3 linked regions of the Methyloferula stellata AR4 genome follow. The protein of the gene in region 2 interacts with the protein of the main gene of each other region in a pairwise test. Links are inferred from orthologs where the notes say so. Each region holds a gene or a part of one and is shown on either strand. Other genes may lie near its edges. The genes, in order: nusG, rho and hfq.

Region 1 (3,068 bases), 1.9 Mb from region 2 along the record:
TGCGTCCTTCGAAGACGGGCAGGGCATCAATACTCTGACTGGCGCAGATCCCGTCGCGCCCTTTGGCGGCGCGGCTTTTCACGACACGCATGTCGCGGTGCGAAAAGTTTGATCTGAACGATGTGGGATGCAGGCCCCTTTTCGGCGGCCATTTTTTAATGTTGACACTCTATAATTTTTATAGAGATTATAGATTTATGCTTGATTGCGATAAAGGTTCGTTGCGCCATGGACGATATTAACCACGCCGCGCATACCGCGCCGCAGCCTTTCGACGTCATCGGCGTCCTGGGCGAAAACCTGCGTCGGCGGCGGACTCGCCGCGGCCTGTCGCTTGAGCGGCTCTCCAAAGCAAGCGGTGTCAGCCGGGCCATGCTCGGGCAGATCGAGCTCGGGCGCAGTTCGCCGACCGTGGGCGTCTTGTGGAAAATCGCCCAGGCGCTGGACTTGCCGATCTCCGCTTTGATGTCGGCGCCAGAAAGCCAGGCGACGATCGTGCTGCCGCAAGCCGAAGCCAGACTGCTGGTCTCGGGCGATAAGGGCTTTTCATCGCGCGCGCTGTTTCCGGCGACGGCGCGAAGCCGCGCGGGATTTTACGAATTTCGGCTAGCCGCGGGCACGAGCGAGCGATTCGAACCTCTGCCCCAAGGCACTGTCGGAAACCTTGTGGTCCTGCACGGCCAGCTTGAAATCACTCTGCGCGGCCAGACCTATAGGCTCGAAAAGGGCGATGCCTTTTTCTACGAGGCCAACGTTGCGCATCAATTCCGCAACGCCGATGCGGATGAAGCGGTCATCTACCAAGTGATTTCGCGGGAGGACGCGAACTAAGCCCGCTGGCATGGCTCGGGCTTCGCGGTTTTGAAATTGGGGCTTTGAAATTGGGGCTTGGCGTTTTTTGACGCTTTGATTATATGAGTCCTCTGTGGCGCGTGGCCGGCTGGCTCCGCGCCCCGATTTTTTCTGGCGCCTGCCCAGGTGGTTTGAATCCAAGAGCGGTTTTGAACGCAAGACGGCGCCGGGTGGCAATCCACCTTCGAGAGACCAACTCACCTTAGAGAGATTATGGCCACCAACCCCTTTACGTTCCTTCAGGAAGTCCGCGCCGAGGCTGGCAAGGTCACGTGGCCGACGCGGCGCGAAACGGTCATCACGACGATCCTCGTGATGATCATGGTCGTTTTCGCGAGCTTCTTCTTCGTCGCGGTCGATCAGACTTTGCGGCTGGCGGTCCGATTCATCTTGAGTTTGGGCCATTGAAACATTTCATTTTACGGGGTCAGCCAATTCTTCGGATTCTGCCATGAGCATGCGCTGGTACATCGTCCACGCCTATTCGAACTTCGAAAAGAAGGTCGCCGAATCGATCAGAGAGCAGGCGGCTCAACGGCATTTGGCCGATAAGTTCGAAGAGATTCTGGTTCCGACCGAGCATGTCGTCGAGGTGCGCCGCGGCCGGAAAATCAATTCCGAGCGCAAGTTCTTCCCGGGCTATGTGCTGGTGAAATGCGATCTGACCGACGATCTCTATCACCTGATCAAGAATACGCCGAAGGTCACGGGCTTCCTCGGCGCCGACAATAAGCCCATGCCGATTTCGGATGCCGAGGCCGACCGCATCAAGGGCCAGGTGGCCGATGGCGTCGATCGGCCGAAGTCCTCGATCTCGTTCGAGATCGGCGAGACGGTGCGCGTGGCGGACGGGCCCTTTGCCTCGTTCAATGGCGTCGTTGAGGAAGTCGACGAGGGCCGCTCGCGGGTCAAGGTGGCAGTCTCCATCTTCGGCCGTGCGACGCCGGTCGACCTCGAATACGCGCAGGTCGAGAAGGTCTGAGTTCGAAAAAGTTTGAGTTTTCCCTGACTTAGGGTAAGGAACTGAGAGTTTGGTGGAAACTGCGTCATTCTGAGAAGTTTGACCCCGGTGAGAAGCCAAAAGCACGTGGGAGACGGGTCCGGTCAGCCAGCCGGGCAGCTCGTTGCACCACGAACCCGCAACCGCCGGCTCGCACGAACCGGCTCGTTTGGAGTGAGACATGGCAAAGAAGATCACAGGTTATGTGAAGCTTCAGGTGCCGGCCGGCTCGGCAAATCCGTCGCCGCCGATCGGTCCCGCGCTCGGTCAGCGCGGCCTGAACATCATGGAATTTTGTAAGGCGTTCAACGCCAAGACGGCGCAGTTGGAGAAGGGGATGCCGATCCCTGTCGTCATCACCGCCTATGCCGACCGTTCCTTCACCTTCGAGATGAAGCAGCCGCCGGTCTCCTATTTTCTGAAAAAGGCGTCCGGCGTCCAATCCGGTGCGAAGACCACGGGCCGTGGCTTCGTCGGCAAGGTCACGCGCGCGCAGATCAAGGAGATTGCCGAAAAGAAAATGCCCGATTTGAATTGCGGCACGATCGAAGCGGCGGCCACGATGATCGAAGGATCCGCCCGTTCTATGGGCCTCGAGGTGGTGGGGTAAGCCATGGCACATATCGGAAAACGCGTCGTCAAGACCCGAGAGGGCATCGAACGGACCAAGCTTTACCCGATCACCGAGGCGGTAAAGCTGGTCAAGGATCGCGCCAATGCGAAATTCGACGAAACCGTCGAAATCGCCATGAACCTCGGCGTCGATCCCAAACACGCCGACCAGATGGTGCGCGGCGTGGTCAATCTGCCGAATGGTACCGGCCGCACCCTGCGTGTCGCGGTTTTCGCCCGCGGCGCCAAGGCGGATGAGGCCAAGGCGGCAGGCGCCGACATCGTCGGGGCCGAAGAGCTTGTCACCACGGTCCAAGGCGGCACGATCGATTTCGATCGCTGCATCGCCACCCCGGACATGATGCCGCTGGTCGGCCGTCTCGGTAAGGTCTTGGGCCCGCGCGGCCTGATGCCGAACCCGAAGGTGGGAACCGTGACAATGGACGTGACGGCCGCCGTCAAGGCATCCAAGGGCGGCGCCGTGGAATTTCGCGTCGAAAAGGCGGGAATCATCCAGGGCAGCGTCGGCAAAGCGTCGTTCGATGAGGCAAAACTTATTGAAAATATTGCTGCTTTTGTCGATGCTGTGGCTAAGGCCAAGCCG
Region 2 (3,101 bases):
GGAGCCGAGGCTCTCGGTCTCGACACAGCGGTCGATCCCGTCTGGGCGGCAGCTGCGATCGATCGAAATATTATTTTGCAAGGTAATCTCGATCCCTTGGCGCTTGTCGCCGGAGGGAAAGCTTTAGAGGATGCGGCGCGGCATATCCTCAAGGCCTTTGCCGGCCGGCCGCATATTTTCAATCTCGGGCATGGGATTTTGCCCGAAACACCGATTGAGCACGTCGAACAATTATTGAAAATCGTGAGATCGGAAGGCTGAGAGATGGACGTCGTTTACTCTTGGATCAAGATTTTGCACATCGTCTCATTGATTTCCTGGATGGTCGGGCTTTTTTATCTCCCCCGGCTCTTCGTCTATCACGCCGAGGCGGGGGCGGCCTCGCCGCAAGCCGAAACCTTCAAGGTGATGGAGCTCCGGCTGCAACGCATCATCATGCTGCCTGCGATGCTTGCGACATGGGCGAGCGGTCTCTACCTTGCGATCAATGGTGGGTTCTTCGAGTCCAGCGGCTGGATCTATGCCAAGCTTCTTTTGGTCTTGGGACTGAGCGGGCTGCACGGGTTTTTGGGCAAGACCCGCAAGGATTTCGCCATGGGGTATATTGGTCATTCGCCGGAATTCTACCGGGTGATCAACGAAATTCCGACGCTTTTGCTGATTTTTATCGTTATCCTGGTCGTTCTGAAACCGTTCTGAAAAAACGGGGAGAATCTTCAAGATCGGCGGGACGAGGTTGTCAAAACGGCTGATTCGCTCTATCTTTAGGTTCTCTCCTCGCAGGTACTGGCGTTGAGCAGGCGCGTTTCGAGCGCCGCAAGAACAATCCCACCTCCTTTAGGCCCATTCATCCCAGGGCCGCCTGCCATGCGCGACACGAATCGTGCGTCTTTCCAAGGACTAAATCCCGATGCGGGAAATTAAACTTCAAGACTTGAAGCTCAAGTCACCAACCGAATTGCTTGCCTTTGCCGAAGAGCACGAGGTCGAAAATGCCTCCATCATGCGCAAACAGGAATTATTGTTTGCGATCCTCAAGCAACTGGCCAGCCGCGAAATCGAGATCGTCGGCGAAGGCGTGATCGAAGTTCTACAGGACGGCTTCGGCTTTTTGCGCTCGCCCGAGGCCAATTATCTGGCGGGCCCCGACGATATTTACGTCTCGCCGTCGCAGATCCGGCGTTTCGGCCTGCGCACCGGCGACACGGTCGAGGGCCTGATCCGCAGCCCCAAGGAAGGCGAACGTTATTTCGCGCTCCTGAAGGTCAATACGATCAATTTCGAAGATCCCGAAAAAATCCGCCACAAGGTCCATTTCGACAATCTGACACCGCTCTATCCCGATGAGCGGCTGAAGCTCGAAATCGACGATCCGACCCGCAAGGATCTCTCCTCCCGCGTGATCGACATCGTCGCGCCGATTGGCAAGGGCCAGCGCGCTTTGATTGTGGCGCCGCCGCGCACCGGCAAGACCGTGCTTTTGCAGAATATCGCGCAATCCGTCACGGCCAATCACCCGGAATGCTATCTGATCGTCCTTCTGATCGATGAGCGGCCGGAGGAAGTCACCGACATGCAGCGCTCGGTGCATGGCGAGGTGGTCTCCTCGACCTTCGACGAACCGGCGGTGCGCCACGTACAGGTCGCCGAAATGGTGATCGAAAAAGCCAAGCGCCTGGTCGAACATGGCCGCGATGTGGTGATCCTGCTCGACTCGATTACGCGGCTGGGCCGCGCCTACAACACGGTGGTGCCCTCCTCCGGCAAGGTACTGACCGGCGGCGTCGACGCTAATGCCTTGCAGCGGCCGAAGCGCTTCTTCGGTGCCGCCCGCAATATCGAACAAGGCGGCTCGCTGACCATCATCGCGACGGCCTTGATCGATACTGGCTCGCGCATGGACGAAGTGATCTTCGAAGAATTCAAAGGCACCGGCAATTCGGAAATCATCCTCGACCGTAAGGTGGCGGACAAGCGGACCTTCCCGGCAATCGACATCACGCGCTCCGGCACCCGCAAGGAAGAATTGCTCGTGCCGAACGATGTACTGAAGAAAATGTACGTGCTGCGCCGCATCCTCAATCCGATGGGCACCGTCGATGGCATCGAATTTTTGCTCGGCAAATTGCGCGAAACGCCGAAGGGCAACGCGGCCTTCTTCGAGGCGATGAATACGTAAGAAATTTTCAGGCGAAGTGGTCACCAGTTCGCCTGAAAATGCGACGTGTGAGTGCTTTGCGGCGAGGATCATGCGCTTCGTTTAGCACGTGATTTCTTTAGCTCACCGTTTATAGGCGACGCGCAAGCCGCCCCAGTGCCGTCCGAAGACGCGGATCGGCGCATCAACTTCCTTCATCAGTACGAAATTGCCGCCGCCGAGATCGCGATTATAGATCTGGATCAGCGAAGGCCGGATGTTGCGCGCTGCGGCGAGCCCGGCACGATCGTCGAAAATCCGCCGGTTTCTGGAGTGGGCGACATTCCATTCATATTCGCCCGGACGCTGGGGATGCGAATATTCGGGATTATGGATGGGCATCCAGGCATTTCGATCGAGCGCGACACAGAAGACGATCCGTGGATTTGAATCCAGCACGGGGTTCAGGATCGGCGGCAATATGGCCTCGAGAACGGGCAAGGCGCGGGTGCGATATTGGGCCGGATTGGTACCCGCGATCAGTTCATATTCGGCGTCGAACAAGGCCTCAACGCTCAAGAGCCCGTCGCTGATGGCTGCTTCCATCGCCCTTGCAACGCAGCCGGCGTTCTCGATGACGGCGTTGATGAGGTCGGCATGATCGTCGCGGATATGCGTCAGCGTCACACGTAGCGCTGCGATGAAGTCCAGGGGCGGCTCGAGCCATTTTATGTGCAAGCCGATCGCCGATCGCCCCACAATAAGGGCGGGGCTCTTTCCGATGCCTTCGATTTTAGCCTCGACATGCTCCCCGGTTGCGAGATCCGTCTCAATATCGGTCTTGGCGAGCATTCCACCTTCTGAAATGTCGATGACGCGGCCAGCGGCGAAACCTTGCGGGTTGATAAAGGTCACGCTCAGGTCACATGGCAGACGGTCATGCTGGCGCCGGTTTCCCATCTCC
Region 3 (3,020 bases), 2.2 Mb from region 2 along the record:
AGTGGTATTGTCGTAACGCGTGCGGCGGATCGCGGCGTCTTGACCATAGCCATTACGGGCGCCATGACTCTGTTTGTCGCTTTGACACGCGCCAATCCGCTCATCGGCATTCTGGCCGGTACGGCCTTGGGCCTGATCGGCGGACGGATCGGGCTTTTTGTTTAAGCATGATCCCGAAAAGTTGCAGACTTTTCGGATAAGATCATGCGCTGGAAGAAAGTTGGTGATCCCGAAAAGTTGCAGACTTTTCGGGTAGGATCATGCGTCAAAGAAGAAAACAAATGAAAGTGATCCCGTGAGCCGCATCGCCTATGTCAATGGCCAATATCTTCCGCAGAGCCTTGCCATGGTTCCGATCGAGGATCGCGGCTATCAATTCGCGGATGGCGTTTACGAGGTCTGCGAAGTCTTCGATGGGGCGCTCATCGACGAGCCGCATCACATGGCACGGCTGGCGCGCTCCTTAAGCGAGCTGCGCATCGATATGCCCTTGGCAGGCGACGCGCTGCCGGTCGTTTTGCGCGAGGTCATGCGGCGCAACCGGCTTACCAATGGTTTTCTTTATCTTCAGGTGACGCGCGGCGTCGCCCCGCGCGACCATGGATTCCCGCAAAAGCCGGTTCGCCCCGCGCTTGTCGTGACCGCGAAATCAGTCGACCCCGGCAAAGGCGAAGCACTCGCTCGCAAAGGCATAGCAATCGCTTCGACCGCCGATATTCGCTGGAAAAGGGTCGATATTAAATCGATTTCCTTGCTGCCGAACGTCTTGGCCAAGCAAGAGGCCCGCGACAAAGGCTGCTACGAGGCCTGGCTGATCGACGAGAAAGGCTTCGTCACCGAAGGCGCCTCGTCGAATGCCTGGATCATCACGCAGGACGGTACCATCGTCACGCGTGCGGCCGATCACGCGATTTTGCGCGGTGTCACACGGACGACCTTGATGAAGCTCATTGCAGAATTGCAGCTTCCGGTCGAAGAACGTTCGTTCACCTTGGCCGAGGCGCTTGCCGCGCGCGAGGCTTTTATTTCAGCCGCGACAAATCTGGTCATGCCGGTCGTCACGATCGACGGCCATCAGATCGGGGATGGGCGGCCGGGCCCGATCGCAACGAGACTGCGCAGCCTCTTTCATGAGGCGGCGGCGAAAACCGAATGGGCTGCCCGCCGTTGAAAAAGAGCGAGTGCAGTGGTTTTTACAAAAAATATTGCCAAGTTGAGTTTACGAGCCGATTTTTGCTCGGCCTATAATATTATGTCAAACTTTCGGCGGTTGATGGACCGTTGAACGTCCCGCGCCGCGCTTGCGGCGTCAAGAAAAGAGACAGGACTGAAAAAATGGCGGCAGAACGCACCCAGAACCTGCAGGACACTTTTCTGAATTTTGTCCGGAAAAATAAGGTTCCCCTCACGATTTTTCTTGTGAACGGCGTCAAATTGCAAGGCGTTGTCACGTGGTTTGATAATTTTTGCGTTTTGCTGCGCCGCGACGGGCACTCGCAACTTGTCTACAAACACGCCATATCAACCATAATGCCCGGCCAGCCGATCCAAATGTTCGAGCCGACCGACGAGCCTGGAGGACCAGCACCGACTTGAATATATCCATCATCATGCCAATCCCGGCGAGGGCGGCTTGAGCCGTCGGCGGGACGCCGAAACGCCAACCGATCTCGAACAGGCGCGGGCCAAAGCCACGCGAGCCTTAGTGATCGGGCCCTATCTCAGCCAGAGAGCGCAGCAGCACCGCGACCGAACGAAGCCCGCGGCGTCAGCCACGGCCGCCGCGAAATCCGCCGCCGAGCCGGCGCGCTCGCTCGAAGCCCGTATCGCGGAAGCGAGCGGCCTTGCCGAGGCGATCGAGCTTTTCGTCGTCGCGGCGAAAATCATCACGCTCAACGAAATCAAGCCTGCGACTTTTCTCGGCCGCGGCAAGGTGGCCGAACTCGCAACCTTTGTCGAAGACGAGGCGATCGATCTCGTCATCATGGATTGTGCGCTCTCGCCCATCCAGCAGCGCAATCTCGAAAAGGCCCTCTCGGCCAAGGTCATCGACCGGACCGGCCTGATCCTCGAAATCTTCGGCCAGAGAGCGCGCACGAAAGAGGGCGCGCTGCAGGTCGAACTCGCCCATCTCAGTTACGAGAAATCGCGGCTCGTGCGCTCTTGGACCCACCTTGAACGTCAGCGCGGCGGCTTCGGCTTCCTCGGCGGCCCGGGCGAAACGCAGATCGAAACCGACCGCCGCCTGCTCAGCGAACGCATGGCGCGCATCGAGCGCGATCTCGAAGACGTCAAGCGCACGCGCGCCCTGCACCGCAAGGGCAGGCGGGACGTGCCTTTCCCCGTTGTCGCGCTCGTCGGCTATACCAATGCCGGCAAATCCACTCTGTTCAACCGCCTGACGCAAGCGAAGGTGGTCGCCGAAGACATGCTCTTTGCGACGCTCGATCCGACCTTGCGCCGGCTGCGGCTGCCGCATGGCGCCGACGTCATCTTGTCCGATACCGTCGGCTTCATCTCCGATCTGCCGACGCAGCTCGTCTCGGCCTTCCGGGCGACGCTCGAAGAGGTGATCGAGGCCGATATCATCCTTCATGTGCGTGACATCGCGCATGAGGATGCCGACGCGCAATGCGCCGACGTCGAGAAGGTGCTGGCGGATCTCGGCATTGCCCGCAATCAAGGCCGGGTGATCGAAGTCTGGAACAAGCTCGATCTCCTGGATCAAGGCGAGCGGCTTCAGATCGAAAACAGCGCCAAACGGCGCCCCGCGGCGACACGTCCGGCGATCATTTCGGCCGTGACCGGGCAGGGCATGGACGATCTTCTCGCAAGCCTCGATGCAAAGCTCGCGAGCCGGCGTCTTTGCTTCAATATCGCAATCGAGCCGGACGACGGCTCCGGCCTGAATTGGCTTTATGAAAATGCCGAAGTCATGCAGAAAAGCATGGCGCAGGACGGAACGCTTCATCTCACCATCCGCGTCGCAACGGAGCGCGCTGATGCCTTGCAGCGGCGGT

Evidence for each region.
Region 1: the proteins of rho (region 2) and nusG interact in binary tests that used the Escherichia coli proteins (3 or more experiments, as listed by UniProt). The link is inferred for Methyloferula stellata AR4 from one-to-one orthologs.
Region 3: the proteins of rho (region 2) and hfq interact in binary tests that used the Escherichia coli proteins (3 or more experiments, as listed by UniProt). The link is inferred for Methyloferula stellata AR4 from one-to-one orthologs.

Annotation. Positions count from the first base shown.
Region 1 is NZ_ARWA01000001.1:2,555,356-2,558,423, forward strand. Bases 155-3,068 are described here. They hold nusG (transcription termination/antitermination protein NusG), read left to right. Parts: upstream 155-1,303; coding sequence 1,304-1,834; downstream 1,835-3,068. Other genes in these bases: A3OQ_RS22255 (helix-turn-helix domain-containing protein), read left to right, coding at 229-831; secE (preprotein translocase subunit SecE), read left to right, coding at 1,066-1,260; rplK (50S ribosomal protein L11), read left to right, coding at 2,034-2,462; rplA (50S ribosomal protein L1), read left to right, coding at 2,466-3,068. Outside these bases: A3OQ_RS0112555 (molybdopterin-containing oxidoreductase family protein), read left to right, coding at 1-112. UniProt on the Escherichia coli protein: Part of the processive rRNA transcription and antitermination complex (rrnTAC). The complex forms an RNA-chaperone ring around the RNA exit tunnel of RNA polymerase (RNAP).
Region 2 is NZ_ARWA01000001.1:704,580-707,680, forward strand. Bases 98-3,044 are described here. They hold rho (transcription termination factor Rho), read left to right. Parts: upstream 98-910; coding sequence 911-2,179; downstream 2,180-3,044. Other genes in these bases: hemE (uroporphyrinogen decarboxylase), read left to right, coding at 98-261; hemJ (protoporphyrinogen oxidase HemJ), read left to right, coding at 265-699; A3OQ_RS21245 (methyl-accepting chemotaxis protein), read right to left, coding at 2,282-3,044. Outside these bases: more of hemE, read left to right, coding at 1-97; more of A3OQ_RS21245, read right to left, coding at 3,045-3,101. UniProt on the Escherichia coli protein: Facilitates transcription termination by a mechanism that involves Rho binding to the nascent RNA, activation of Rho's RNA-dependent ATPase activity, and release of the mRNA from the DNA template.
Region 3 is NZ_ARWA01000001.1:2,924,284-2,927,303, reverse strand. What follows is about bases 100-2,965. They hold hfq (RNA chaperone Hfq), read left to right. Parts: upstream 100-1,335; coding sequence 1,336-1,596; downstream 1,597-2,965. Other genes in these bases: hflX (GTPase HflX), read left to right, coding at 1,634-2,965; A3OQ_RS0114290 (D-amino-acid transaminase), read left to right, coding at 296-1,171; A3OQ_RS0114295 (chromate transporter), read left to right, coding at 100-165. Outside these bases: more of A3OQ_RS0114295, read left to right, coding at 1-99; more of hflX, read left to right, coding at 2,966-3,020. UniProt on the Escherichia coli protein: RNA chaperone that binds small regulatory RNA (sRNAs) and mRNAs to facilitate mRNA translational regulation in response to envelope stress, environmental stress and changes in metabolite concentrations.